Mariniflexile sp. TRM1-10: one gene and its partner. The protein of the gene in region 1 interacts with the protein of each later gene in a pairwise test. Links are inferred from orthologs where the notes say so. Each region holds a gene or a part of one and is shown on either strand. Other genes may lie near its edges.

Evidence for each region.
Region 2: the proteins of CJ739_RS15735 (region 1) and groL interact in binary tests that used the Escherichia coli proteins (3 or more experiments, as listed by UniProt). The link is inferred for Mariniflexile sp. TRM1-10 from one-to-one orthologs.

The regions. Positions count from the first base shown.
Region 1 is NZ_CP022985.1:3,795,499-3,811,483, forward strand. Bases 5,766-8,752 are described here. They hold CJ739_RS15735 (ABC transporter ATP-binding protein), read left to right. Parts: upstream 5,766-6,861; coding sequence 6,862-7,644; downstream 7,645-8,752. Other genes in these bases: CJ739_RS15725 (patatin-like phospholipase family protein), read right to left, coding at 5,766-5,939; CJ739_RS15730 (MlaE family ABC transporter permease), read left to right, coding at 6,083-6,865; CJ739_RS15740 (MlaD family protein), read left to right, coding at 7,750-8,733. Also shown: CJ739_RS15700 (sensor histidine kinase), read left to right, coding at 1-1,439; CJ739_RS15705 (response regulator), read left to right, coding at 1,436-2,059; CJ739_RS15710 (hypothetical protein), read left to right, coding at 2,140-2,778; CJ739_RS15715 (2-hydroxyacid dehydrogenase), read left to right, coding at 2,781-3,773; CJ739_RS15720 (L,D-transpeptidase), read right to left, coding at 4,050-4,844; more of CJ739_RS15725, read right to left, coding at 5,043-5,765; CJ739_RS20400 (hypothetical protein), read right to left, coding at 8,779-8,943; CJ739_RS15745 (DUF6920 family protein), read right to left, coding at 9,207-10,388; CJ739_RS15750 (pyridoxamine 5'-phosphate oxidase family protein), read right to left, coding at 10,403-10,867; CJ739_RS15755 (metallophosphoesterase), read right to left, coding at 11,460-12,692; CJ739_RS15760 (CDP-alcohol phosphatidyltransferase family protein), read right to left, coding at 12,700-13,296; CJ739_RS15770 (IS4 family transposase), read left to right, coding at 13,983-15,302; CJ739_RS15775 (chaperone modulator CbpM), read right to left, coding at 15,362-15,664; CJ739_RS15780 (DnaJ C-terminal domain-containing protein), read right to left, coding at 15,664-15,985. UniProt on the Escherichia coli protein: Part of the ABC transporter complex MlaFEDB, which is involved in a phospholipid transport pathway that maintains lipid asymmetry in the outer membrane by retrograde trafficking of phospholipids from the outer membrane to the inner membrane.
Region 2 is NZ_CP022985.1:2,535,930-2,551,759, forward strand. What follows is about bases 5,218-8,049. They hold groL (chaperonin GroEL), read right to left. Parts: upstream 7,534-8,049; coding sequence 5,902-7,533; downstream 5,218-5,901. Other genes in these bases: CJ739_RS10805 (hypothetical protein), read left to right, coding at 5,218-5,792; CJ739_RS10815 (co-chaperone GroES), read right to left, coding at 7,721-7,996. In the rest of the region: CJ739_RS10780 (helix-turn-helix domain-containing protein), read left to right, coding at 137-721; exosortase family protein XrtF, read left to right, coding at 852-1,403; CJ739_RS10790 (exosortase F system-associated membrane protein), read left to right, coding at 1,396-1,824; CJ739_RS10795 (S9 family peptidase), read left to right, coding at 1,954-4,179; CJ739_RS10800 (hypothetical protein), read left to right, coding at 4,349-5,050; more of CJ739_RS10805, read left to right, coding at 5,037-5,217; preprotein translocase subunit SecG, read right to left, coding at 8,145-8,483; CJ739_RS10825 (DUF8458 domain-containing protein), read right to left, coding at 8,483-9,430; CJ739_RS10830 (LptE family protein), read right to left, coding at 9,681-10,190; CJ739_RS10835 (sigma-54 interaction domain-containing protein), read right to left, coding at 10,313-11,578; tRNA (N6-isopentenyl adenosine(37)-C2)-methylthiotransferase MiaB, read right to left, coding at 11,661-13,109; CJ739_RS10845 (hypothetical protein), read left to right, coding at 13,260-14,036; topA (type I DNA topoisomerase), read left to right, coding at 14,174-15,830.

The DNA of each region.
Region 1 (15,985 bases):
ATGGCGAATATCAGCAACTTCTTATGAAGATAACAAATATACGTCATACACAACATGCGATAACCGATTTCACAACGCCTCAGCACAATCTGTTATGGGAAATCAATTTCTATGGGAAGATAGGGTTTTTTATCGGCTGCTTCTTTTTAATTGCTTTGCTAAGCATCCTGTTTAGTGGTGTCATAAAAGAATGGACCTTTTTATATTATGGTCTTTATCTGTTGTGTATCGTGATACTCATATTGTCTGAAGAGCTGATGGTACCTATCGTTAATTCGCCCATATTATTTTATAGTATCAATCATGTTCACTCGCTTTTTTTAAGCCTTATTGCTTTGTTCCTACATTACAAAATCATTGTATATGGGATTGGTCGCACGCGTTCCATATCTCTGCTATTTTTTAAAAAATCCAGTTTACTGAATCAGATATTTTTATGGATAGCAATTTTATATACCATCATATATTTTGTTGGGAAGGATGCATTGCACTTTGGAGTGGATGTCTTTAAATTTATGTGGTATTCAACCATTGTTTGTATTGTTTTAAGTATGATCAATAACTTCTGTGTCATTATTTATTTAATGTATATGAAAGGCTATTTTCTTTATGGCATTGTTTTGGCATTTTTATTATTATACTTTAATCCTGCAGGATATTTTCTTAATTACTCAGGAATATTTAATTATTATACCATTACATATCCAAATTATTTTTATTGGATTGTTAGCTTAGAGATACTGTTTTTTACACTTATTTTAGCAATACAATATCGTAGAACAGTTTATAATAATTTGAATCTTATAAAAGAAAAAAAAGAACAGGAAGCATCTGCCATACTTAGGGATATTGAAATACAGGATTTGGAACGTCGCAAAATTGCTCAAGATTTACATGACGATTTGGGTACAACTATTAGTGCTATTAAGTTGATTATTACAAACCAATACGCTTCTGATACTGGGTTAAAGAACATGATTACCAAAGCGAATAATGATATTCGACAGTTTTTTGCCAAACTAACCGTTTCAGATTTTAATAATGAAAAAATTTCCAATATTATTGAACAAACCATTTCCAACTTACAACGATTGAATCAAATAGACTTTAAATTGATTGTATCTGGTAAGGAAGCGCTCATCCCTGACTATTTGATAAAACCGCTTTCCAGAATTGCTGTTGAGTTGCTTTTGAACACCATGAAGCATTCCCATGCAACAGAAGCAACCATACAACTCATTACTGATACAGAACAAGTACAACTCATTGTTGAAGATAATGGGAAAGGCTTTGACCTTCAAAAACCTCAAAAGGGTATGGGCATTGCCAATATCTATTCACGCACGGAGCGTTGGGGAGGCCAAGTCCACTTTTCAAGTAGTCAAACAGGAACAACGGTCATTGTAATCATTCCATTAAAAATCCAAAACACACCATGACAAAGCCATGCAATACCGTCATTGTCGATGATCATTCACTGTTTGCTGAAGGACTTAAACGGATTTTAGAAGACGACCTAAATTTTAGGCTGACAGCAATATATAATATAGCCGAAGATGCTTTACACGCATTCAATAATTCACCTCCCGAATTGGTGTTGTTGGATATTCAATTGCCCGGTATGGGTGGATTGGAATTTTGCAGACAGATGAAAGAACGCTACCCAGAAATGAAAGTGGTCATGATTTCAATGTTTGAATCAACTTCCATTATTTCCGATGCAAAAGCATCCCATGCTAATGGATATATTCCTAAAACAACAGACGCCCAATTGTTTAAAACTACTTTGTATGATATTATAAAAGGTAACAATGTATTTTTATCAAAATCTTCTTTTAAAGCACCAACAACAAATCAACCACAGTACATAAGCCTTTTGAGCAAACGCGAACTCGATATAATCACGTATATCAAACAAGGACATACGTCTAAAGAAATAGCAGAACAACTGTTTATCAGTCAGTTTACGGTGGATACACATCGTAAAAACATTCTAAAAAAACTACAATTACCATCTGTAAAAGCACTCATTGCTTTTGCACATGAAAACCATATTTAAAGGCTAATTGAATACCCAACTGATATATATCATTGAAATAACCAATTTCTAAAAATATTTTTATTAAAAATATAGAAATCATGAAATTGTTTTATAGTATAGTAGCCCTATGTCTTTTTGCTAGCTGCTCTTCCACAAGAATGATAGATAGTTGGAAGAATAGGGAATATGCTAACTACCAGCCCAAGAAAGTGTTGATTGTGGGTATTACAGGCCATTTAACAGCTCGAAAAATTTTTGAGCAAAGGCTCAAAGACAAACTCTTCAATGAAGGCATTGATGCAGTTGAGAGTTCCGTTGTTTTTGAAGAAGGCTTTATAGACTCAAAGCAAACCGAAGAACAAATAGACCTAGAAGTAGAGCGACTTGTGAACGATGGATATGATTCCATATTGGTATCTGCAGTAAAAGGTATAGACAATGAAATATCTTATTCGGGAAACAAATTCTTAACAGGTTATTACTGGCACCATTTTGGACGTTATTATTATTTATATCAAAATGTGTATTTTGAACCTGGTTATTACAATAATTATAAAGTTTATCATATAGAAGCTTCATTATATAATATTAAAACAAACAATGGTAAATCCCTTATATGGGTTGCTTCCTATAATGTTGTAGATCCAATTGATATCAATTCTACTGTTAACGATTATGTAAAAGCCATTGTTAAGTCATTGAAAAAAGAATCCCTTATTTCTAAAGAAAATAACTAGTCATGGAAGTACTTGTCTATAGTGCTAAAGATTTTGAAATCCCTTATTTGGAAGAAGCCAATTCAAAAAGGCATAAGCTCACATTTTTGAGTGAATCTTTATCGTCCGAAACCGTAATGAATAGTGTAGGTTATGATGCTGTCTCTATTTTTTCAGCAGATGATGGCAGTGCAATTATATTGGAAAAACTAAAAGAATTTGGTGTTAAGTATCTTGCTTTAAGATGTACGGGCCATGATAATGTAAACCTTAAAGTGGCTGCTAGATTAGGTATTAAAGTTGCAAACGTGCCAGACTATTCACCGTATGCCATTGCAGAACATGCTGTGTCCTTATTGTTAGGACTTAACAGAAGATTAATAGAGTCCAATAAACGTGTCCGTTCTTTTAATTTTGATATTAATGGACTAATAGGTTTTGACCTTAATAACAAAACGGTTGGGATTTTGGGAACTGGAAAGATAGGTTCGGTTATGGCAAAAATCATGTATGGCTTTGGGTGTAAATTATTTGGATACGATCTCGTACAAAATAAAACACTTAAGGAGAAATATGGAATGGCTTATACGTCTCTTGAAGATATTTGCCGACAGGCAGATATTATTTCCATCCATTTACCACTAAACTCCGAGACACATTATTTAATCAATAAAAATATTGTAGATATAATGAAACCAGGTATTGTGATTATAAACACTGCAAGAGGCGCAATTCTTGATACGAAAAGTGTATTGGTAGGATTGGAAAGTGGGGTGATTGGTGCTTTAGGGCTGGATGTTTATGAACATGAAAAAAAACTTTTTTTCAAGGATATGTCCCAAGCCATACCATTTGAAGATATAAATATCATAAAACTCAATATTATGCCAAACGTGCTCATTACTGGTCACCATGCTTTTTTAACAGAAGAGGCACTTGCTAAAATTACCGAAATAACCATCTATAATCTTAATTGTTGGGAAAGTGGAAAAGAGAATACGAATGATTTAGTATAAAAGGGTTATCATTTTTACTATTTTTATTGCAATTGGGTGATAGAAAAATAATTAATTTTTAATCTAAATATTCTCTGAAGGCTCTGCCTCGGGTATCCAATTCACCTCTCCTTTGGAGAGGTAGAACTGCCCTAAAAGGCAGTCCAGGGTGAGGCAAAATACAAATTTGCATTTTTGACCCTGAGGTCAAAATGAAACAGGCGAAACCTGTACTGAGCCTAGTCGAAGTATGCCTCTATGGCTCTCCTCGAGGATAGTCTGATTCAATTTTTTTATTTACCTTAATTTCTTGTTATAACTATAAATGTCTTTTAAAATGACGGTTTCCCCAGTTGAATCTATGACTTCCAAATCATAATGTATGTTAACTTTTGTATCCATAGGAGCATAATAATAGATAACCCATGCATCGGCTTCTTTAGTGCCAATGCATCCGTTGGAATACGCTTTTCCAAGCGTTATAGGATTGGTAGTTGGATGTATTAATTGTCCATTTCTAATCCCATTAATTTCGGTTTCCAAAAACGGAATCTGAGGCAACTTGGTAATTTTTTGATCATCGCGTTTCGTTGTATAATAGCGCCGCCCATCTACAGGGTTATAATAATCAGGATTCCTTACATGGGAAACAATGAATCCTTTTCCCGTTTTTGTTTTTAAGTCTATGATTCTTCCGGCCATTGCCAGGTACTTCTTTTCATTTCTCCCAACTCTTACTGGAAATTCATACAGTTGTTTTGAATCTTCATAAATACGAAGCTTAAACTCTGGTATGTTAATGTCAATCAAGGTATGGTTAAATGATTTAAGGAGTTTTTCAGCATGTATGGAATCGGGTATTACAATCCTAGCACCTTTGGGAAGTACGATCATTTTTTTTTGGTCATAGATAAAAGAATCCCGGGCTATCATTCGATAGTAGTCCGTATTTTGCAGGGTATCAATAATCCAAGGATTTGATCTTACCAAGAGATGTTCGGTTAATTTATAAGGGGTAATCGAATCGTATTTAATAACAAGGGAATCTATATATTTAAAATAGTTGCTAACGGTAATGTCTTTTTCAACCAAAATAGGCCTGGTTTTTAAATTTTGTTGAAAAGTAAAGTTCGAAACAAGATTTTTTTCCAATATAAGGAAGTCAGTATCCTTTGGACAGCATAAGTTTAGTGACAATATAATGAGAGTAAGAATCAACAGAGTTTGCTTTAATTTTAAAGGTATTTTCATGATTCTTGTATTGTATTAATGTTCTTAACTTTCGAAAATTTATGGAGTCCTGTTAGCTTTACATTCATCACATTCCATACGTTGTGTGTGTATTGGTGTTTTTAATAAAGGTCGTTTCCGTAGTGCTATTTTAGAATGATGATTATCACTTTTAACCGCTTTTAAAGGGAAGATCTTATTCAATAATTGTTGATTGACGAGTTCTTTATTGGCAGCATCATAACCAATTTTATAAATAGCATCGAGATACTTCTTATCAAAAGTGCCATACTTGCTTAATTGTTTAGGATATATGATTAAATCACATTTCTTGAATTTTTTAATGTCTTCTCTAACGGTTTTTAATTTAAAAACCCTTTCAACAACATTATGGGAATGTTTTAAATCACTTATTACTACTGTATCAAAACCATTGACATATACACCAATAATAACATCACAGGTATTCTTTAATAGGTCTACGGGAAAATTGTTTAAAACACCACCATCCACATAGTACGATCCATTAATATTAACAGGAGCAAATATTCCTGGAAAAGCTGCCGATGCCAATATGGGTTTTATTAATTCACCAGTGTTAAAAATGGCTAGTTTCCCATTTAGCACATTGGTAGCTGTAACAAACAATTGCTTTTTTAGAACCGAAAAGTTATCTTCTTTGAGGTATAGCTTAAAAACACTATAGAATTTTTCAGCGTCCATAATTCCTGGTTTATTCACTGCATACCGTTTTAGTTCAAAAATCTGTATGGTTCTAAAAAAACTCAGCATTTCTTTCCAATCATATCCATAAGCATATAAAGCACCAACAACAGCACCTACACTAGAGCCTGCTATATGGGTAGGTATAATGCCGTGTTCTTCCAATGCGTGGATAGCACCTATATGGGCCATACCTCTCATGCCTCCTCCAGAAAGTACCAAACCAATTTTCATGACCAATCAAAATGCTATGTGAATATTTAAAATTAGTGTTCAAAGTTGATTAATTATATGATATTCATCAGGATACGTAAATGATTTATATCATTTTATACCCAATTCCATTCTTTTATATTTGAATAATATTACAAAAGAGCATGCTGGACATAAGCAATATACAATCCCATATACAAACATTTTTGAAAGAAATAGGAGAGCTCTCTTATTTCACGGCACGTTTTTTTAAAGAATCCTTTAAGAAACCGTTTGAGTTTAAAGAGTTTTTGCAACAATGTTATAATATGGGAAACCGTTCATTAATATTGGTCGCCATTACGGGTTTTATCATCGGTTCGGTTTTAACTTTACAGACCAGACCTACGCTTATGGAGTTTGGAGCGGTTTCTTGGATGCCATCGATGGTAGGTATTTCCATTATTAGAGAAATTGGACCCATGATTACGGCGTTGGTATGTGCTGGTAGAATAGGCTCCGGGATCGGTGCGGAACTGGGTTCGATGCGAGTAACTGAGCAAATTGATGCCATGGAAGTGTCTGGTACAAACCCTTTTAAATATTTGGTAGTTACACGAGTTATGGCAACAACTTTTATGATTCCACTCTTAGTAATTATTGGAGATGCTATTGGATTGTATGGTTCCTATTTGGTTGAAAACCTTAAAGGCGATGTGTCTTTTCGATTATTTTTTAATCAAGTATTTGAGTCGTTGGAATTTGGAGATATCATTCCTGCAACCATCAAGTCGTTTTTCTTTGGGCTGGCGATAGGTCTTGTAGGTTGTTTTAAAGGGTATTATTGCGACAAAGGCACGGCAGGAGTAGGGAGAGCAGCAAATTCGGCAGTCGTGTTTACGTCTTTGCTCTTATTTATTATTGACTTTATAGCTGTATTTGCAGCTGATATTTTTTATGATTTATGAATGAAAGCAAAACCATATCACCACAAGAGGACATGACAAAAACACGAGAGATTGTCCTTGACATCAAAAACCTGAACAAAAGTTTTGATGACAATCACGTTCTCAAAAATTTCAATATGAAACTTTACAAGGGCGAAAATCTGGTTATCATGGGAAAATCGGGCTCTGGAAAATCGGTGATGATTAAATGCCTTGTGGGATTAATGGAAGCGGATAGTGGCATTATTTCGGTAATGCACAAAGACATTACAACATTAGATCAAGCAGCCTTAGATGTATTGCGATCGGACATAGGCTTTTTATTTCAAGGCAGTGCTCTGTACGATTCCATGACGGTTCGTGAAAATTTGGAATTTCCTTTGCGTAGGCATTCCGGCAAATTTGAAAAGAATATGGACACAAATACTTTGGTTATGGAAGCATTGGAAAATGTGGGATTGGCACATGCCGTAGATTTAATGCCAGCAGAACTATCTGGAGGCATGCAACGTAGGGTTGCATTGGCAAGAACCTTGATTTTACAGCCAAAAATTATTTTATATGACGAACCAACAAGTGGGCTAGATCCTATAACAGCCAAAGAAATCATTATTCTGATGCAGGATATTCAAAAGAAATACAACACATCCTCACTTATTATAACACATGATGTGGATTGTGCAAGAGCTATTTCCGATCGCATGGTCTTATTGATTGATGGCACCAATTACGCTGAAGGGACGTTTGACGACTTATCTGTTTCAACAGATCCAAAAATAAAAGCATTTTTTAAACATTAAATCCGATGTTATGAAATTCAATTAACAACAGGTTTATTGTAAAAAAAAGTACCGATGATGATAAGCGATATCATCTGACCAAATTATAACAATAAATATAAGCAGATGAAAAACACAAACTCACAAAGAATACGATTAGGTCTATTTGTAATCATTGGCACACTGTTGTTTGTTTTGGGCATTTATTTAATAGGTCAACAACAGAATATATTTAAAAAAACGTTTACCATCAGTGCGGAATTCCAAAACGTGAATGGCTTGCAAAAAGGTAATAATGTACGTTATTCCGGAATTAATATAGGAATCGTAAAAGCCATTGAGATGGTAAACGATTCCATTGTAAGAGTTGATATGAGCATTGAGGAAAACATCGTAAAACATATTAGAAAAAATGCGGTGGCCACTATTGGTTCTGATGGGTTGGTTGGCAATATGATTGTTAATATTTTACCCAGAGATGGTACCGCAGAAACCATTGAAAATGGTGATATGATAAAATCATTCAGTAAAGTAGGTCCCGATGATTTGTTGAGTAATTTGAGCGTGAGTATCAAAAACACGGAAGTCTTGACAGAAGATTTGTTGAAAATAACCAATGCCATCAAAAATGGTCAAGGTACATTGGCTACAGTTCTCAATGATACCATCATGTCTTCTGATTTAAAACAAGCTGTTAGAAATATCAAAATAGTAAGTTATGATGCTTCAAATGTATTAGATGAATTAAATGACCTTGTTAAATCAATCAAAACGGATGATGATTCTGTTTTGGGATTATTGCTAAATGACACCATTTCAGGAAACCAGTTAAAGATGACATTGAGCAACCTCAAAACATCAAGTGTTAAAATGGAAGATGCGGTGGGACAAGTAAATACCATTATTGAAAATATCAACACCAGTGATGGGGCTTTCAATTATATCATGAAAGATACATCTTTGGTCAATAGTTTAGAATCTATTTTAAAGAACGTGGATGAGGGCACACACAAGTTTAACCAGAATATGGAAGCCATGAAGCATAATTTTTTGACTAGAAGATATTTTAGAAAATTAGAGAGACAAAAAAGGAGGGAAAAAGACAATTAAATCATCTGTTTATCAACCGGTAAATCAGTAATCTATTGGACTTCATTATGTCTTAACTTCTCTTTTCTTAATTTCAGTTTTTAACTTTTCAGGAATATCAGTTCTGCACTGGCAATTTTTTAAGTGTTCTAAATGCCAATGGGTGCGTTGCTCAATTGTTGGGTTTTTGGGCATTTTATGTGTGAGATGCCATTCTTTATTAGTTTTCATCTGTTTATATTTATTGAAGTGGTTTAAACTTTTTCTAATTGGCTAAAAAATCGTCCTTTTTCGCCCACTCTACGTCTTTTTTTCTTTCCGTAGCGATGCTATGCAACTCGAAAAAGGCTTCGATTTGACAAAAAATAACTGATTTTCGCTTCAATCGAAAAAGGTTAAACCACTTCATTGTTATAATTTGGTCAGATGGACCACCCAATATTAATCATCTTCGTGTGTATGTAAATCCCATGGATATTTCATGTCTTTTTTAATCAGCCCTCATTGTATTTTAAATCTGTAATTTCAAATTTCAACCAATTGAAATCCCCTTCTTTTAGTTTCCAAATGACTTGGTATTTATTTGGTATCCTTACACCATTAAATTCCTTGAAAGATTTTGATTCCACATACCATGTTTCTAAAGTCGCATCATCTCCTGCTTCATAATAGCGTTTGGCTTTAAAAAACATAAAATCACCTATAGAAGAAAATTTAAAAAGCCCAACAACACTTTTGTTATTTATTGTAAAGGTTGCTTTAACAGAGGTACTATCAATGGATTCCCATGATATATACGGGTTTAAAGCGGCTGATGGAAACCAGATGATCTCTGCCATATATCTTAACATGGCTGCTTGGTTTATTTTTTCATTTTTACCTACGTTCACAGCTGGAATTAAGGACGCAAGTTTGATTAGTATCTCGGCTTCGCCATTTGCGAATTTATCCCTACCAATCATTTGGATCATTGGCATAACATGAACCTCTGTTGACCAAACAAAACCGGGATTGATTACGTTTATATGCTGTTCGGCTTCAAAAGACATCCATTTACCGCTAGGCTTGGTTTTCATTTCTCCTTTTTGCTTCAACTGTACGGAAACAGTTTTATATTTACCAATAGCACCTGAATTTTTTACCCATTTTTGAACTATTTCAGGTAAGTACTTTACATCTTCCTTTGTGATAATAGAATCGTTTTCAATTGTAACACCCTTTAATAGTGATTTGGTTTCATTATAAACTTTTTTGTTAAATTCATATTTGCCATAAGCAGAAATGCTTACCAAAAGAATAATAATATTGACAACTGTACCAAATTTGGCATCCTTCCAAGACATGATAATTAGAATTTGTGAAAGAACAATTGCCAGAATAGCAATAAAAAACCACTGGTCTTTTTTTAGGTATAAAATGAAGGTAAAGAATATAAAGAATAATAGAATTGCTGTAAAAAGCCAAAGCAACCCCATTGTTTTAGAAATGTTTTGTTCTAATTGATTGATATTTGCAAATCCAAAAGCTTTTATAAAACCCATAAGGTGTATGAGACCGTGGAACATAATTAATAACGCAAATATCAAACGCTTGATATCATAAATTAAGAAGGTTGCTCTGGCTCTTAAAAAGATATACCAACTATAAAGAGTATTTTTATAAATAATGTAAATCATTAAAATTTAATAGATTAAGCATGGATGGTATGTCTTTTTTTTCCGGTGAATTCTTCAATTTTTATGATGAATACAGTAGGGATGTCATCATTATAGATTTTACTGGAAAACTCACTTATGAAATTAACAGTTCTATGTTCTTGCTTCATGATAACTTCTTTTACTCCTAATGAAAATTTATGGAGATAAGCTTTAGCGTTGCTCCCAAAAAGCTGTTCAAAAGTTCCGTGTACTAACACAGATTTCCAGCTAGTAATAGAATTAATGGATGCAACTTGTAATGAGACAGCATTATTTTTACGCATGGCATTTATTTTATGCCCTTCACCTGAATAACAAGTAATGGTGTTATTTTCTTTGTTAAAATAATAAGTGGTGGGTACAATATAAGGTCTGTTTTTATAGATATAACCTAAATACCCAATGTAATTGTTTTCTAAAATGAACTTGATCTCCTTTTCTTCTAAATTTATAAACATGATGTTACGATTTATAGGTGTTTTCTATCGTAATTGAGGGTTTCAGTTTTTCCAGATATAACCAGTATTATAATATTCTAGCTCTTTGGGGGGGTGAACAATAGGGGGCAAGTCCAAAAATTAGAGTGATGCCCATATTCTATGTGCATAAAAGTACAAAGTCATATTTAAGAAGGCAATGATAAATATCAGTGTTTTTTATTATGACTTAACCCGTTGGCTGTAACTGTTTTATCAATACTAATTTTTATATAAATTGTCACATTGAGCTTGTCGAAATATATCTTCTAGTGTCTTCGACAGGCTCAGACTGACACTTGAGTACTAAATTGACTTTAAGAGACTATTTAAGTTTTATCCATTGGCTCTTTTATGTGCCTTTTTCCGCCATACATCAGCTATTTCTCAGTCCATAGCTATGGCTATGAATCCCTCCCTCGCGGCAGTCTGGCTCCTTCGCTAAAAAGATCTCCCAGACCTTTTTTTATACGCTCGGCCCTGTCTGACAAAAAAATACCCTATAAAACATTCCAAAAACAAAATTTAAATAGTCTCTAAATTATAATCAAAATTCGTTATAAATTAAATTTTCTTAATTTTCCCCCAACGGATTATGATTCATTAATTTTAGAAAAGTAATTTCCGGTCGCATACCCAAGCGCCCAGGAAACCCCAGCCATCCCAGACCGCGATTCACGTTTAGGTATTGGTCATTAACTTTATAAAGACCAGCCCAATGTTGGTATTTATATTTAATGGGACTCCATTGTAATCCTTTAATTTTTATAGCGGCCTGCATGCCATGTGTGTGACCTGAAAGGGTTAAGGGTATGTCGGTTTTGTTTATTACCGCTTCATGCCAAAGCGTTGGGTCATGGGACAGTAAGATTTTAAAAGGCATAGAAGCAGTCTTTTCTAATGCTTTTTGTAAGTCTCCATATTGTTTAAATGGCGGATATCCCCAGTTTTCAACACCAACTATGGCAATTTCTCCATGGTCTTTTCTAATGATATCCGATTCGTTAAGAAGTAGTTTAAAATGGATGTCTTTATAAAATTGTTTAATAGCTTCGTGGTTTTCTTTTTTATCGTTTTCAGTTTTCCATTTGCTGTAATCTCCATAGTCATGATTGCCCAATACAGCATATTTACCCATATTGGCTTTTAGTTTGACAAAAACCCGTTGCCACCCTCGTAGTTCCCATGCAAAATTGTTCACCAAATCACCTGTAAAAAAAATCAGGTCTGGATTGGTATTATTAATGAGATTTATGGCTCGGTTCATAATTTTGAAACGATAATTAAAGCTTCCTAAATGCAGATCGGAAATATGTATAATTTTCAATTCGTTAAAAGATGGAGGAAGGTGTTCGAATTCTAGCGTATGCCGATAGATTTTAAAACGGTAGATGGCTTTAAATATGGCGTAAACAATGACAAAAAAAGGTAAAAAACCAGAGAAAAGGCCTATAAGAGGAATGACCAGAAGGGATTCTTTTTCTAAAAAAACAACATTTAAATAGAATAGTAGGGAAATAATAATAACAAATATTATTTTGGGTATGAATGAAGAAACGGTAAGGCCATACATGGAAGATATTAGTACTTGTTTTCGTCTTGGATCGATGTCATCAAGTTTAATTTTCAGTATTAAAATAGCGCTGATAAGACCTATGGTAAAAATCCAAAAGAGAGCATGAATAATGGTTTTTAGAGATGGTTCGAGTAACCGTGTAATGGATTGAAGCCAATAAAAGGCTAATATGTCAATTACTAAAATAGCTAAGCATAATAAAACAATTGTAAATAGGGAATAGCTGCGCATCTTGACATTATTTAGATTTCTTTTTATTAAGTCTTCGTTTATCTTTTGAAGCCCAATAAAGCCCTTTCACATCTGAAACCCACTCATCATACATAAAAATCAATATGATTTCTTCAATGGTTTCTAATAGACCAAAGACAATCATCATATAGAATAGTACATAATTAGGCTCAAGAAAGAGTGCCCAAAGAATAAAAACACCTTGTAGTACAGCAGATAGTTTTGCTAAATAGGTATGGAACGCTGTGGCTTTTCCGTATTTATAGTAGGCAAGTATCATTTGTGCGATATATGGTGACAAGACAATGATTATGATGCTGATATTTGATTTGATGAATTCCACTTCAAAATAAAAAAGCCCAATTAAACCCATAACTAAAGTCAACTGGTCTCCAAAAGAATCAAGTTGGGAACCTCTAGCGCTCGTAATTTTAAGTTTTCGTGCTAAATAGCCATCAATGGCATCGGTGAGGTAACTTACCATAAGGAAGCATGTAAAAATTAAACGCTCATCCAGTATGATCAATAAAATCAATAAGGGAACTGCCACTATCCTGTAAAAGGAGAACCAATCTGCAATATTAAAATTTTTGAATGTGAACATCAATGAAAATTTAATTGTTAGATTCTTGTTTCGTTGTGCATGTTTTCAATGAAATAAGGGTATTGCAATAAGGTTGGTATTATAAATATAATATTAAAAAATAATTATTGAAAATTTAAAGATATGGAAGTGGTTAAAACTTTTTCAAATGGCTAAAAAATCGCCCTTTTTTTGCCCACTCTATGTCTTTTTTTCTTTCCGTAGCTTTTCCAATGCGATAAGCTGGCTCCTTCTCTAAAAAGGTTTACTAAACCTTTTCTTTACGCTCGGCCCTAACTCAAAAAAGGCTTCGATTGGACAAAATTGCCATTGCGCTGGCTGGCTCGTTCACTAAAATAACCCACTGGGTTATTTTTTCACGCTCCGTCCTACTTCAATCGAAAAAGTTTTAACCACTTCAATAAAAAATTTCTCGAAACAGACTATCCTCGAGGCAGAGCCATAGAGGTATTTCGCCTGTTTCATTTTGACCTCAGGGTCAAAAACCGAAATTTTGTATTTCACCTCACCCAGAACTGCCTTTTCGGGCAGTTCTGACCTCTCCTCCAAAGGCTACGGTGTACCCACAAGTATAAAATGATTAAATTTGAAAAAAAGACTATGGGTGCTTTATTATATCAAGGAATGGAATTAGATTTCTCGGGCAAGTTTCAGGATAAGAGGCTTGCAAAAAGGGGGCTATTATAATGAAAAGTTTATTTTCGAGTCAGGACAGCAGTATTAGGCAGGCCAGCAAAAATAAAGCCGCACAAAAGGCAACTTATCGTTTTTTGAACAATGAAAATGTAACCGAGCAAGAATTGATATCTGCTTGTTGTGAGAGGACAGAAATATTATCCAAAGGCAAGAATGTTTTGGTTTTAAATGACACGACAGAGATAAACTTGCAGCGTCATCGTGGAAGAATAGAATCAGGAACAGGAATCGGTTTAGTTGGAAATAATACAGACATTGGCTTTTTTGCTCACTTAGGATTAGTGGTTGACATCGAAGCTTATCAAGCTATTGGGTACAGTAGTATTAATCTTTGGAGCCGAGAAATAGATAAAGACACGAAAGAGATTAGAGGTTATAGAAAATTAGCTGTTGAAGAAAAAGAATCCTATAAATGGATAAAATGTTGTAACGATAGCACAAAAGTCCTGCAAGACGCTGCAAGTATTACAGTTGTTGGAGATCGAGAGAGTGATTTATACGAGCTTTTTACGGATGCCAAAAAACAAAGCACACATGTCTTAGCACGTAACAGAATCAACCGAAAGACTTCTGAAGGAAGTAAATTACATGGAATACTAAAAAATGCAGCCCTTTGTGGTAGCTACAAAATACAAGTATCAGGCGATAAAAGGAAACAGAGGCAACCAAGAGAAGCCCTTCTAGAGGTTAAATATTCGGAAGTATCAATACAAAAACCATCTAATAAAAAAGATGACAGGCCACAAAGTGTAAAAGTATGGATTGTTGAAGCCCGAGAGCCTAATAAACAAGACGGTATTTGTTGGCGATTATTGACTACTCATGAAGTTACAACTTTTGAAGAAGCCGTTCAGATAGTAGAATGGTATCAAATGAGGTGGTTTATAGAACAGGTATTTAGGCTGTTAAAAAACAAAGGGTATCAGATAGAAAATAGCGAGTTAGGTACAGGTTGGGCATTAAGAAAATTAACTTTATTACTCCTACAGAATGTCTTGCGAGTCATGCAAATGCTCTTGGCCTACAATAGTGCAAGTGAAGAAGAAGATGCGGGATTGGCTTTTACAACACATGAAATAGAATGCCTAACACTTCTGAACATACGAAATGAAGGAAAAACAGAGAAGCTTAAAAACCCATATCGACCCAACAGTTTAAAATGGGCGACTTGGATAGTGGCAAGAGTTGGTGGGTGGTCAGGATATAAATCGCAAAGACCACCGGGACCAATTACTCTAAAAAATGGATTAGATAAATTTAACCAAATATTTATAGGCTGGATGATGGCTAAAGATGTGGGTACACAGTAGCCTCCAAAGGAGAGGTAAATGGGATACCCCGAGGCAGAGCCTTCGGGGAATTATTTAGATTAAATAAGGCGAGATTCATAAAAATTCAGTTTATTTTTTAATTCTTTAATTTCACTCTGTAAACTATCAATGGTGTTAAGTAAATTTGAAATGGCATGAATGCCTTCTATGTTGATATTCAAATCATAATGAAATGTTATGAGTTTTTCAATAACGTTGATTTGTGCCGTGTTTATATGTTGTATTTCTTTTATGGTTACTACCTCTATTAATTCATAGTCATATAATGAATCGATAAAAGATTCAGGTACGTTGTAGCACTCACAAATTTGTTTAATTGATATGAAATTCTTTGTATCCATTATGATCTCAGTTTAGCCAATTCATAAAATAATTCTTTTTCTTTAGCCGTAAGGTTTGTTGGCAGTACGATATTGAACGTGATGTATAAATCTCCAAATTGACCTTCCTTTTTATATTTTGGAAATCCTTTACCTGTCAATTTTACCTGTGTGCCGTTTTTTGTTTCTGGTTTTATATTGAGCTTAGCTTTACCATCAAAAGTATTCACCATGATTTCTCCCCCTAAAATGGCTTTATATAAATCTAAATCGATGGTTATATACAGGTTATCATTATTTCTTTTAAAAGGCGTGTTGTTGTGTATCGTAAATTGAATATAT
Region 2 (15,830 bases), 1.3 Mb from region 1 along the record:
TTGGTTTGCATAATTTTAACCTTATAAAAAGTTGTAGATTGTGTTTAGACACAAATGACGTAAAAATGACATATTAAAGGCGCAACATAAATAATGAAACTCCGAATACTTTTACTTCAAATTAAAAGTATATAAAATGAACGATTTGAATTTATCACAAAGAGTAAAAGGTTTAAGAAATCAGAGAGGAATGACTCAAGAGTTATTGGCTGAAGATTCTGGTTTGAGCTTAAGAACAATTCAAAGAATTGAAAATGCCGAAACAGTACCCAGAGGGGATTCTTTAAAAAGATTAGCAATTGCGCTAAATACAACGCCCGATGAAATTATTGATTGGAAAATTCAAGAGGATAAAGGGTATTTAATATTAATGAGCTTATCTGCTCTTGGATTTTTATTCTTTCCTATATTAGGAATTATTCTTCCTTTAGTTTTTTGGATACTTAAAAAGGATAAACTGAAAAATGTGAATGAGCTTGGTAAATCCATGTTAAATTTTGAGATAACTTGGTCTATTGTGCTTTTTTCATACTCCATTTTATTGTTTCTTGGAGTCATTAGTCCTATATTTAAACACATAACTCCTTTTAGTGTCTTTAAGGCATATGTTCCAATAATCATTTTATATATTTATAATTTTACAATAATTATTATAAATACGGTTAGAGTTTCAAATGGCAAAAAATACAATTATATTCCTTCTCTAAGGATATTCAAATAAGATATAAGATAACATGCTTTAAGAGGTGAAGAAATTTAATTAAAATGGTTCCTAAGCATAAAAAATATATAAGCCTTGTGAAATTATGGTTTTTAATCTCAATGTTCCTTAATTTAAATCATTTGTTTTTTTGAAAGCACTTTTAGTAAAATATAAGTTGGTTATAAAGTTTATACTTGCGTTTTTATTGACGTATATTATTCTGTCAATACTCTATAAGTTTTATTTGCAGTTTTCTGACGGGGCTAAATTTTACCCAGATTACATGACGCACTTAGTGGCTAAACAAAGTGAATCGTTATTAAATACTTTTGGATATCATGCACAAGTGTTGCCACATCCAAATGAACCATCAGTGAAGCTAATTGTTAACAACCAATATTTAGCACGTGTTGTTGAAGGCTGTAATTCTATTAGTGTTATTATATTATTTGTGTCATTTATCGTGGCTTTTGCTTCTAAGTTTAAAACAACATTTTTCTACATCCTTTCGGGAAGTGTTTTGATTTATACAGTTAATTTATTGCGCATTGTTCTGTTAACTATAGGTTTGTATCATTATCCATATCAAAAAGATATTTTTCATAAGGTTGTTTTTCCTGCTATTATTTATGGGATGGTATTTTTATTGTGGGTTTTTTGGGTGAATCGTTTTTCAAAATTGAAGAGAGGCAATGAATAATCCAACAAAATACATCTTATTAATTGTGTTATTCGGATTGTTGATTTTAGTTCGAGTTTTTGAAGACGACTTGTTTTACGATCCTTATTTAACATTTTTTCAAAACGATTACTTGTATATTGATAGTCCCAGACGCGAAATTTTTAAAGTCGCCATGTTTACTACATTTCGATATATTTTAAATACAGTCATTTCATTAGGCATACTCTATGTGGTTTTTAAAAACAAAAGCATTATAAAGTTCTCAGTGTTTATATACACGTTGGCTTTTGTAACTTTAATGGCCATTTATTTGTATTTTGTTATTAACCCAAGACAAGAAGACTACTATTTATTTTTTAATGTACGCAGGTTTATCATTCAACCCATCATTTTAATGCTGTTGCTTCCTGCATTTTATTACAATAAACTTAAAACTTAAACAGTCTCTAAGTGTTAATCATTTAATAAACGCATCACAAGAAGCTGTTAAACTAAGAGTCTGAATATTGGCAGTTTCAAATTAAATATTAACTTCGGAAATTTATTATTCATTTAAAGCACAACTTTTATGCACATTTTTAAATTGGTTTTTAATTTCAAAAGCAAACTTAAAGTATCCTTAGTTTTTTTATTTATTAGTTTGTTGTCAATCCAAGGGTTTTCGCAAGACTCAGGATTAAAATGGTCTAACGATGGTAAATCGTATTATACAATTCAAAGCGAGGGCATTGTTCAGCATACCTTACCTTCTAATGATGCTAAAGTATTAATATCAAAAGAGCAATTAATACCTAGCGGTAGTAACACACCTTTGACAGTAAGTTATTTTACGTTTTCAAAAGATGAGCAAAAAGTGTTGCTGTTTACTAATACCAAACGTGTATGGCGATTAAATACCAAAGGGGATTATTGGGTTTTAGATATGGTAACAGGCGCTTTACAACAACTAGGTAAAACTTTGCCGGAAGCATCGCTTATGTTTGCTAAAATATCTCCCGATGGTAAATTGGCTGCCTATGTAAGTGACAATAATATATATGTTGAAGACTTAAGCAACTCAAAAATAAAAGCACTAACGACCGATGGGACTGCAACATTAATCAACGGAACGTTTGATTGGGTTTATGAAGAAGAATTTGCCTGTCGCGATGGTTTTCGTTGGAGTTTAGATAGTAAATCGATAGCCTATTGGCAAATTGATGCGAGCGATACCAAGACGTTTTATATGATTAATAACACCGACTCTATTTATTCGCAAATAGTGCCTTTGGAATACCCCAAAGTTGGCGAAACACCGTCGTCTTGTAAAGTCGGTGTTGTAACTATTGATGATGTAAAAACCACATGGATGGATATTCCAGGAAATCCACGTCAAAATTATTTGGTGCGTATGGAGTTTATACCAGCAACCGAAAACTTATTAATTCAGCAATTAAACAGAAAACAAAACCAAAGCAAACTTTTTATTGCTGAACCAAGAACGGGTATTTCTAAAGTTATACAAGAAGAAACCGATGCAGCTTGGGTAGATATCTATCAAGCAGGAAACCACTATAGCATCGATTTTACCAACAATTTTATTTGGTACAACAACGGAAAAAATATTTTATGGACTTCAGAAAAAGATGGTTGGAGGCATTTATATAACGTGTCTTTAGAAGGAAAGAAAGAGCAATTAATAACCAAAGGCGCCTACGATTTTATAGACCTGTCATACATTGATACCAAAAATGGCTATGTGTATTTTATGGCATCGCCCAACAATGCCACACAAAGCTATCTTTACAAAACGAAGCTAAATGGTAAAGGAACTTTAGAGTTGGTAAGCCCAAAAGCATTAGAAGGCACACATAGTTATAACGTATCGCCAACAGGTGCTTTTGCCGTGCATTCGTTTTCAAACCATTTTACAAAACCAGCTTCTGAGCTTATTTCGTTTGAAAACCATAAACCAATTAGTACGGAAGCCAGTATAGAAGCCAATCTGTCTAGATTGCAAGAGACGTCTAAAGTTGAATTTTTTAAAGTGACTACTGCCGAAGGCGTTGAAATGGATGGATGGATGGTAAAACCAACCAATTTTGATGCTTCAAAAAAATACCCCGTAGTGTTTTATGTGTATTCTGAACCTGCATCTACAACGGTAAACGATTCTTATGGCGCAGGTAGAAACTGGAATTATAATGGTAGTATGGCAGATGATGGCTATATTTACATATCATTGGATAACCGAGGGACACCAGCACCAAAAGGGCGCGCATGGCGTAAAAGTATTTATAGAAACATAGGAAGAATTAATATTAAAGACCAAGCCATGGCAGCCGAAGAAATACTAAAGTGGCATTTTGTAGATCCAGAACGTATTGCAGTTTGGGGGCATAGTGGAGGCGGTTCAGCAACTTTAAATTTGTTGTTTCAATATCCTGAAATTTATAAAACGGGCATTTCATTAGCGGCTATTTCAAACCAGTTAACTTACGATAACATCTATCAAGAACGTTATATGGGCTTGCCACAAGAAAATATGGAAGATTTTGTAAAGGGGTCGCCTGTAACGTATGCTGAAAATTTACAAGGCAACTTATTGTATATTCATGGTACCGGCGATGATAATGTACATTACCAAAATGCCGAAATTTTAGTAAACGAATTGGTAAAACACAACAAACAGTTTCAGTTTATGCCGTATCCAAACCGTACACATGGTATTCGGGAAGGCGAAGGCACGACAGCGCATTTAAAAACATTGTTCACTAATTATTTAAAAACGTATTGCCCACCGGGAGGCAGGTAAATGATTTTTTTAAACCACTTATATAAAAAACTCCAAGGTTATGGCTTTGGAGTTTTTTATGCTTTTATGAATTGATTTTGTGAGAAAATTTATTAAATTCGTTTAGCGTTAAATACTAGAACGATTTTGCATAATTATAGTTGCAGGTAATTAAAGCTAATCTTTACGAATGAATGACAAATTAATAATTCTACTGGTTTCACTGCTTTACTTTTCACCAGCAATTTATCAATTGTTTTTGTTATTAAAAGAACGTAAAGATGAAAATAGGGAGTTGCTAAAAAAGTTATTGCAATTCTCAAAATACAGTTTTTTAATTCTAATTTTTACTTCAATTGTTTTTGGGATTTTGAGTCATACAAATTTTTTGAATTACGAAAAACCTCTAACTTTTGATAAGTACGACCAAATCACATTTCAGAATTTTCGAGGTCTAGAATTTTTCAAAAAGTCACTTTATGGTAATGAAAGATTTGCATATGTTGTAACCTCAATAGATAGTGATATTGATGATAATTCCGTTACCGTCCAATCATTATTTCATCCATCGCGCTCTTTCGTTTATAAAAAAAACACAAATAGCAAAGAACTTTTAAATCACGAGAAATATCACATCAAAATTACAGAATTGTTTGCTAGAAAAGCAAAGGAAAAGATATCTGATTTAAATACTTTTGATAAAGACAAAATCGAGGAAATAATAAGAGAAGTGAAAACAAAGGAAAGGACTTTTCAAAAAGAATATGACTACAATACTTTTCACAGCTATGTTTTAAGTGAACAAAAAAGATACGAGAAAGAAGTAGACAGTTTATTAACTTTGTTAAACAAATATAAAAAACCAAAAATAACAATTAATGATAAAAATTAAATACTTTCTTTTAACGTTTGCTTTCTTAACATTAACCAATTGTAACAAAACAGAAGAGCACGAATTCCCTTTAGACAAAAGGTATTGGGATATTAACGATTATGACAAAGCGATTCTTGAATTAAGATTTGGTTACATGGATGATGAAAAAAAACCAACTTTTGATAATCCTGAGCAAAGAATAATTGTTCAAAAATTAACAGATGAACAAAATTTCAAAATAGTACTAAAAGACAAAGAATTGGGCTTAAAACATCGGAATGATGTTGCTACGGAATTCTTTGACCATTGGAAAGATATGAGTCAAATTTATCAAGCAACTGACCGTAAAGATAAATATATTTATGATATAGAAATGTTGGCTGTTTGGCATTATGGTTTGAGTTTACAACTTGACTATTTTAAGTTAGGAAATGACCAAATAAAAGAAAGTGCAGATGACCCGAACTCTTCAAGAGTTAAAAATAATATTAATTCAAATATTGAAACTCTTATAAGTAATTATACTATTTATTTGGATAAGATTAATGACGAGGACGCATTTACGGAACAAGGGAAAATCAAACTTGCAGAAGGGATTGATAAGTACTTTGCTCAACTGATTGAACTTTATCCCGAGGCAAATTATAGCGGAATGAAAAAGAAAGCTGAATTGATGCTTAAAAAGAGTGAGTCTGATAAAATCAAATCATCTCTTGTGAAATTAATTGAGTTAATCGATTCGAATAAAAAAGTTGAATAACCATCTTAGTTCTTAATCTGTGTAACTTTTATACATCGAACATTAAACCCACAAAAAAACGCCTCAAAATGGAGGCGTTCTTTAATATCTGTGTGTCGAGGCTCTCGATTTACATCATTCCTGGCATACCGCCACCCATACCGCCTGGCATAGCTGGAGCATCTTCTTTGATGTCAATTAAAGCGCACTCGGTAGTTAAAATCATTCCAGCAACCGATGCCGCATTTTCTAAGGCAATACGTGTTACTTTTTTAGGATCGATAATACCTGCTTTTAGCATATCTACATAAGTTTCAGACTTTGCATCGTAACCAAACGATCCTTTGCCTTCCATAACTTTAGAAACTACGACACTACCTTCGCCACCTGCATTTTCAACAATGGTGCGTAAAGGTGCTTCAATAGCACGTGCTACAATTTGAATGCCTGTTGTTTCATCAAGGTTTTCCGTTGTAATTTTTTCTAAAACCGATTTTGCTCTTACTAAGGCAACACCGCCACCGGCAACAATACCTTCTTCAACAGCAGCTCTTGTAGCGTGTAATGCGTCATCAACACGGTCTTTTTTCTCTTTCATTTCTACTTCAGAAGCAGCACCAACATAAAGCACTGCAACACCACCAGCTAATTTAGCTAAACGCTCTTGTAATTTTTCTTTATCGTAATCGCTTGTAGTGATTTCAATTTGTGCTTTTATTTGGTTTACACGTCCTTTAATAGCATCGGCATCACCAGAACCATTTACAATAGTCGTGTTATCTTTATCAATAGTAACAGTTTCAGCGGTACCTAGCATGCTTAAATCGGCATTCTCTAAAGTGAAACCGCGTTCCTCAGAAATAACAGTACCACCCGTTAAGATCGCGATGTCTTCTAACATGGCTTTACGTCTGTCTCCGAATCCTGGTGCTTTTACAGCTGCAATTTTTAATCCGCCACGTAATTTGTTAACCACCAAAGTAGCCAATGCTTGACCATCAACATCTTCGGCAACAATTAATAACGGACGACCAGATTGTGCTACTGGTTCTAGTATGGGAAGGATTTCCTGTAAGTTAGAAATCTTTTTGTCGAATAATAAGATATAAGGATTGTCTAAATCTACAATCATTTTGTCGGTATCTGTTACGAAGTAAGGCGATAGATAACCTCTGTCAAACTGCATACCTTCAACAACGTCAACATACGTTTCCATTCCTTTAGCTTCTTCAACAGTAATAACACCTTCTTTACCAACTTTGTCAAATGCTTTAGCAATTAAATCGCCAATAGTATCGTCGTTATTAGCAGAAATAGAAGCCACTTGTTTAATCATTTCAGAAGAGTTACCTACTTTCTTTGATTGTTTTTCTAAATCCTTAACAATAGCTTCAACAGCTTTGTCTATCCCACGTTTTAAATCCATTGGGTTAGCACCAGCAGCCACATTTTTTAAGCCTTCTTTTACGATAGCTTGTGCTAAAACGGTCGCAGTCGTAGTACCATCGCCGGCTAAATCGTTGGTTTTAGAAGCAACTTCTTTTACCATTTGTGCGCCCATGTTTTCAAGAGCGTCTTTTAATTCAATTTCTTTAGCTACAGTCACACCATCTTTAGTTACCTGAGGTGCTCCGAATGATTTGCTAATAATAACGTTACGACCTTTAGGGCCTAAAGTTACTTTTACTGCATTTGCTAATGCATCAACACCACGTTTTAAACCGTCGCGTGCTTCAATATCAAATTTTATATCTTTTGCCATAATGAAAAGTTTTATTTTTCATTCCCTCGAAGGAGGGAATCTATTTTTAATTTTAGTTGAAATTTTAATTTTTTTTTCGTCATTGCGAGGGTTTTTAACCCGAGGAAACCTTTAAACTAGAAGCCCTATTCAAAAGGTTACTTCGTGCAAACTCCTCGTCCTTGTGATGACGTGTTGAAACTTGCTTTTAGATGATCGCAAGAATGTCGCTTTCACGCATTATTAAATAATCTTTACCTTCTAATTTAAGTTCGGTGCCAGCATATTTACCATATAAAACAGTATCGCCAATTTTAACGGTAATAGGCTCATCTTTGGTGCCTTTTCCAGCAGCAATAACGGTTCCTTTTTGTGGTTTTTCTTTAGCGTTATCTGGAATAATGATTCCCGATGCTGTTTTAGTTTCAGCGGGTGCAGGTTCAATAAGAACGCGGTCTGCTAATGGTTTAATGTTTAATGCCATTTGTGATATATTTTTAAGTTTAAAAATTAATGTTAACGGGTATGTACTATTCTAAAAGTGTGCCAATGGTTGCGAACTGACAAACTTACAGCAACAAAAAATGCCAACTTGTTTAAAGTTGGCATTTTTTGTTTTATAGTAGTGCAAATTATTCTACCGGAGCAGTGTTGTTTGCAGGTTTTGCTGGCGTTGGTAAAGGTTGTGATGTTGTAGCATCTGGATCCAAAGCTTTGGAATCTGCGCTTTCACCACCTCTGTTAATAGCAACGTTAGATAATAAAATTAATATCAATAATAAAGTTGCTAATGTCCAGGTACTTTTATCTAAAAAGTCGGTTGTCTTTTTTACTCCACCTAATTGTTGTGTGCCACCACCGCCAAAAGATGATGATAACCCACCGCCTTTAGGGTTTTGAACCATGATTACTACGATTAGTAAAAATGCTACCACAACTATTAATGCTAAAAATATTGTAAACGTACTCATTATTTCTTGTTATTTTGTTCTTGTAATTGTTCTACTGCCTTAATTTGGTTTGCAAAGAAACTACTTTTTTCTGGATATTTCAAACTTAAAATTTTATAAGATTGAATTGCCTTTTGATAGTTTTTTTGTTCAACATAAATTCGTGCCAAAGTCTCGGTCATTAAGGCTTCGGGTTGTATCATTTGTGCTTCGGCAAGATTTACTTTTGAAGGCGAAAAAGTGGTATGGTTTATTTTTGGGTTTTTGCTGATAAACTCTTCAATAAGCTTAAACTTTTTAAGTTTATCTATCTTAGAAGGGGTTTCAGGTTCTTTCGGTTCTTCTTTAATAACATCTTCATGTCTTTCAATAGGCTTCAGGCGTGTTAAATTTAACCATTCATTAAAAGAATGAGTTTCTCTTTTATCAAATTCAAGAGGTTTGCCTAGTTTTAATATATTACTGGCAGCAGTTTCTGGCGTTACTGTTTCTTTGGCAGCAATTTCAATACTTTCAGATTCATCTAAGGTAAAAGCAGTTGGTTTTTGTATTTGGTCCTTTTTAGGTTTAAATAGGGTAGGGTCTAAAACGCCAATAGTTGCTGTTATTTGTTGCTTTAGGGCATCGTCAATTTTTATACTTTTTTTTACTGAAATGTCTTCAATGTCAATGTCAATATCTTTTAAATGTGCTGTGTTTTGCTGGATGAATTCTGAAATTTCATTTTGAACGAATACATCAGACGTTATAAAATCGAATAAAATACTGCGATCTGCCGTATAAGCAGCCGTGGTTTTAAGTTCTTGATTGTATTTAAAACTGCTTTCGTTTTTTAAACCTTTAAGGTACAGAGCACGTGCCGATTGAAAATAAGGAAATTCATTAATAATGGATTTTACAGCTTCGGTTTGCGGATGCGTGATGCTTTGCGGATGCTGAAGTATGTATGTAAAATCGGTGTTGTTCATTTTTTTAAAGAAAGTTTCAAAGCTTCAGAGTTTCAAAGTTTCAGAGTTTCAGAGTTTCAAAGCTTCTAAGTTACAAAGTTACAAAGTTGCAGAGATTCAAAGATTCAAAGATTCAAAGATTCAAAGTTGCTGATTTATAAATATTTAAAGTCACTAAGTTTTGTGTTTTCATTTGTTTAGCATCAAAGCTAACGTAAAAAAAATAATTTTGCCATCAACCATCAACCATCAACCATCAACCATCAACCAACTACCATTTAGCTAATGTAGCATTAAAAATATCTTGAGTAAGACGTTCAAAAATTTCTTCGTGTGCTGTTGTTTTTGTGGCTCCAATTAGTTGGGAGCTTCCGGCATAATCGTAAAAGAATGAAAAGGTTTGTTCCAAATCGTCATCTTCCTTTTTTCTGTTAAAAAATCTTACTTTAACGCTTATTGTTAATCTGTTTTGGGCTGCTGTATTTTGAGATGTTGCTGTGGTTGGTGAAATGCGGTAATCGGTTATTTCACCTTCGTAAACCAAATCACCATTTGATTGCACAAGTGTTAAATTGGTTTGGTTTTGAATTAAATCTTCTAAAGCAATTTTAAAATCGCGTTCTAAACCCGGTTCTACTAAAAGCGCATTGTTTTCAAAACGATTTACTTGATAGGTTTTTACATTTGCTGGAACCGATGCGCCTGTGAATGAATAAAAACCACAGCCAAAAAGTGATAAACTAAAAGTTGTAATTAAGAAGTAAAAAAAATAGTTTTTCATAAATATCTAAAAACACTTCGACTGCGCTCAGTGTAACACATTTAGTTAATAATTGTAAAACGATTTGTAGTTAGCATTGTTGTATTTTTAACTGTTTACTGGAATTGAATATTGCTAACTATTTACAAATCGTATTGTTTAATTTTCCTGTACAAAGTACGCTCGCTAATGCCTAATTCGGCTGCTGCTAATTTACGCTTTCCGCTGTGACGTTCAAGCGATTTCTTTATTAATTCCAATTCTTTATCTTGTAATGATAAAGTTTCTTCTTCTTCAATTTCTTCAGCAAAATGGTATTTGTCTAAAGTTTCAGGTGATGTAGGGTTTACGCTGTGTTCTGGTATTGAAAGCACTTTGCTGTCATCTACAGGGTCTTCTTCATATTCGGCATCATCTTCATCATCACCATAAATTTTTTGAATTAAGCTTTCGTTATTTTTTTCAACATCTTTAGTGTTACCGTGTTTCATGAGTTCTAAGGTAAGCTTCTTTAAATCGTTTAAGTCGCTTTTCATGTCGAACAATACTTTGTATAGAATTTCGCGTTCGCTACTAAAATCGCTTTCGGCTTTGGATGTTTTTATTACGGCAGGTAAATTGCTGCCCGCTGTTGGTAAATAACTTTTTAGGATTTCTGCAGAGATGGTTCTATTTTGCTCTAAAACAGATAGTTGCTCTGCAATGTTTCGTAACTGACGAATATTGCCGGCCCAACGGTGTTTTAAAAGGGTTTGTATGGCAGCATCGGTTAATTTGATGGTTGGCATTTTGTATTTTAATGCAAAATCGCTGGCGAACTTTCTAAACAACAAATGAATGTCTTCTTGCCTGTCTCGTAACGGAGGTAAATGGATATCTACCGTGCTTAAACGATAATATAAATCTTCGCGAAACTTTTCTTTTTCAATGGCTTCAAACATGTTTACGTTTGTCGCCGCTACAATACGTACATTGGTTTTTTGCACTTTACTGGAGCCTACTTTTAAAAACTCGCCATTTTCTAAAACTCGCAATAAACGGACTTGAGTAGTTAATGGCAATTCACCTACTTCGTCTAAAAAAATAGTACCACCATCGGCGACTTCAAAATAACCCTCACGAGTTTGGGAAGCGCCTGTAAACGAGCCTTTTTCATGTCCGAAAAGTTCACTGTCAATAGTTCCTTCGGGAATGGCACCACAGTTTACGGCAATGTATTTGTTATGCTTTCTATGAGATAATTGATGTATTATTTTTGGAATACTTTCTTTACCTACACCACTTTCGCCAGTAACCAACACCGAAATATCGGTTGGAGCTACTTGAATTGCTTTTTCTATGGCACGATTTAGTGCAGGCGAATTGCCAATAATACCAAAACGTTGTTTTATAGCTTGAATTGATTCCATTCGTTAAGTTAAAAGTTGAAAAGTAAAAGGTTGAAAGTATTACTCATACTATTATTAATCATTAATTACTCATTACTCATTATTAATTGTTAATTGAATACCCAATAGCTTCCCCAATTAAGGTAGCACTGGTACAATCGTTAACTTTTACGTTTACAAAATCACCAATTTTATAGTCGCCTTTAGGGAAAACAGTAACCAAACTTTGTGGGGTTCTACCAGACCAATGTGCGTCCGATTTTTTAGATTCTTTTTCAATAAGAACTTCAACAACTGTGTTTAGATTTTGTCTGGTTCTATAGCCACTATGTTCTTGCTGAAGTTCTACCATTTCGGAAAGTCTTCGTTTTTTGGTTTCTTCAGGAACGTCGTCTTCCATCTTACGCTCAGCTAAAGTTCCTGGGCGCTCTGAATAAGTGAACATATAACCAAAATCATACTTCACATAGTTCATTAATGATAGGGTATCTTGAAAATCGGCTTCAGTTTCGGTTGGGAAACCAACAATCATATCTTGACTGATGGCACAATCGGGAATAACACGTTTAATATTATCTATTAATTCCATGTATTCTTCGCGGGTATGCAAACGGTTCATTTCTTTTAAAATACGGTTGCTGCCACTTTGTACTGGCAAATGGATGTGATTACAAATATTACGGTATTTCGCCATGGTTTCAACCACATCCATAGTTAAATCTTGTGGATTGGAAGTTGAAAAACGAATCCGCATTTTAGGTTGCGCATTGGCACACAACTCTAATAAATTAGAAAAATTAACCGCAGTAGCTCTTTGTAAATCGGAAGCTTTGTCAAAATCTTTTTTCAGGCCGCCACCATACCAAAGGTAACTATCTACATTCTGACCCAAAAGTGTTATTTCTTTAAAGCCTTTGCTCGATAAATCGTTAATTTCTTCGATAATACTTTGTGGGTCTCTACTACGCTCGCGCCCACGTGTAAAAGGCACCACGCAAAAGGTGCACATGTTGTCGCAACCACGCGTTATAGACACAAAAGCGGTAACACCATTGCTATTTAAGCGCACGGGAGAAATATCGCCATAGGTTTCTTCTTTTGAAAGAATAACGTTAATGGCATCGTGACCTTCATCAACTTCAGCTAATAGGTTTGGTAAATCTTTGTAAGCATCAGGGCCAACAACTAAATCAACAATTTTTTCTTCTTCAAGAAATTTAGTTTTTAGGCGTTCGGCCATACAACCTAAAACACCCACTTTCATTTTTGGGTTGTGCGAACGTTTTACCGCGTTGTATTTTTCTAAGCGTTTACGTACGGTTTGTTCAGCTTTATCGCGTATAGAACACGTGTTTACCAGAACCAAATCGGCATCTTCTAAATTTTGGGTGGTATTAAATCCTTGATTGGCTAAAATTGAAGCTACAATTTCGCTGTCGCTAAAATTCATGGCACATCCGTAACTTTCAATAAAAAGTTTGCGTTTGTTGCCTTCCTTTTGTTCAAGAACTAGAGATTCCCCTTGTTTGTTTTCGTCTATTGTCTTTTCCATAGGTTGTTGAAACACGTATTTTCAATAAGCATGCAAAGATACAATTTATTTATGTTTTGTGACAAAGTGTCAGATTTAAAAATTTATTAAATTTTGAAAATATGCAGGAAAGTGTTTACTTTGGTTCGAACTAACCAATATTTGATACACATGAACACAATTAATAGTTTATTAGATAAAATTGAAAAAGCAAAAGCTTTAGATTTTGGAACCATTTTTAACCAATCCATCGAATTATTTAAAAAAGTGTGGGTGCAAGGTCTTGTTATGCTCTTATTAACCATGCTTTTAATGGTGCCTTTTTACTTGATTATGTATTTACCAATGCTTGGAATGGGGTTAATTGACCCACAATCATTCCAAAACATGGAAAATATGCAGGATTTTACACCATTATTAATGGTTCCAATTTTCATATTTGCATTGTTGTTTTCATTTTTTGCCATGGTTATTAGTTTTGGTATGAAAGCCTCTTTTTATAGAATATGTAAGTTGAAGGATTTAGAAGAAATGGGAGCAGATGATTATTTCTACTATTTAAAGAAACCGTATTTAGGTAAAGTTATTAAGTTGTCTCTAGTTACTTTTGGTATTGTCTTATTAGCATTTGCTTTATGTGTTTTACCAATTTTTTATGTGTTAGTTCCCGTTACTTTAATAAATGTCGTATTTGCTTTTAATCCTGAATTATCAACTTCCGAAGTTATAAAAGCTGGATTTAAGTTAGGTAATAAAAAATGGCTAATAACTTTTGGATTATTATTTGTTGCTTGGTTATTGTCTACTGTAATAGGTTTTTTAATGTGCTGTATAGGAATATATATAACTAAGTCATTTATTAATTTACCAGTTTACTTTATCTATAAAGAATCTGTAGGCTTTGATAAAAAAGAAGACAACCAAGGTTATGGAATGTCTTACGAATAAATGATGAATTTCTTTAAAAAGCCTGTTTTTTGACTGCGAAAAACAGGCTTTTTTATTTAAACAGAAAACAGATAATCCCTAAAATTAGGCAGATAAACTTTTTTTCATATACATTTGTAGCTACAAAAAAATCAAGTATGGCGAAGAATTTAGTAATTGTGGAGTCACCTGCAAAGGCAAAAACTATCGAAAAATTTTTAGGAAAAGATTTTAAGGTAGAGTCCAGTTTTGGGCATATAGCCGATTTGCCTTCCAAAGAGTTGGGGGTTGATGTTGAAGGTGATTTTAAACCAAAATATGAAGTTTCGAAAGATAAAAAAGAGATAGTAAAAAAATTGAAAGATCTAGCTAAAAATGCCGATATGGTTTGGTTAGCAAGTGATGAGGATCGAGAAGGAGAGGCTATTGCATGGCATTTGGCAGAGACTTTAAAGTTGGATAAAAGCAAAACAAAACGTATTGTTTTTCATGAAATTACTAAATCGGCGATACAAAAAGCTATTGAAAACCCAAGAGGGATAGATTACGATTTGGTTGATGCGCAACAAGCACGTCGTGTATTGGATAGAATTGTAGGGTATGAGTTGTCTCCCGTTCTTTGGCGTAAAGTTAAGGGTGGTTTATCGGCGGGTCGTGTGCAATCTGTTTCTGTGCGATTGATTGTAGAGCGTGAACGCGATATTCAAAACTTTACTGCGGAAGCATCCTATAGGATTGATGCCGAATTTTCTAATGAAGAAGGACAAACATTTAAAGCGAAATTGCCTAAAACCTTTTCAACGAAGGAAGAGGCACAGAAATTTTTAGAAAAAAATGCAACGGCTACATTTAAAGTTTCAGATTTAGAGAAAAAGCCCGCTAAAAAATCGCCGGCAGCACCGTTTACGACATCAACTTTACAACAAGAAGCATCACGTAAACTTTATTTTTCGGTAAGTAAAACCATGACAATGGCACAACGCCTATATGAAGCGGGTTTAATTACTTATATGAGAACGGATAGTGTGAATCTATCTGACGAAGCACGTAATGGTGCAAAAGCAGAAATAGAAAGTGCCTTCGGATCAAAGTACAGTAAGTCAAGGAATTATAAAGGAAAATCGAAAGGAGCCCAAGAAGCGCATGAGGCGATACGTCCTACCGATTTCGCAATTCATTCGGTTGATATTGATAGAGACCAAGCACGTTTGTATGATTTAATTTGGAAACGTGCCATAGCATCGCAGATGAGTGAAGCAGAGTTGGAGCGTACCAATGTTAAAATTGCAGCATCCACGCATAGCGAACATTTTACTGCAAATGGAGAGGTTATTACTTTTGACGGTTTCTTAAAGGTTTATTTGGAAAGCACCGATGATGAAGATGTTGAGCAAGAAGGCATGCTTCCTGCAATGAAAACCAATGAAGCACTAATCAATAATTATATTACAGCAACCGAGCGTTATACGCGCCCACCATATAGATATACAGAGGCATCCTTGGTTAAACAATTGGAAGAATTGGGTATTGGTCGTCCGTCTACTTATGCACCAACAATTTCTACCATTCAAAATAGAAATTATGTTGAAAAAGGTACGGTTGAAGGTGTAGAACGTAGTTATACCCAACTCACATTAAAGAAAGGTACTGTAAAAGATAAAGTATTAACTGAAAAAGTAGGTTCGGATAAAGGAAAATTGGTTCCAACAGATATTGGAATGATTGTAACCGACTTTTTAGTGAATCATTTTGAACATATTTTAGATTACAATTTTACGGCAAAAGTTGAAGAGGATTTTGATAACATTGCCGAAG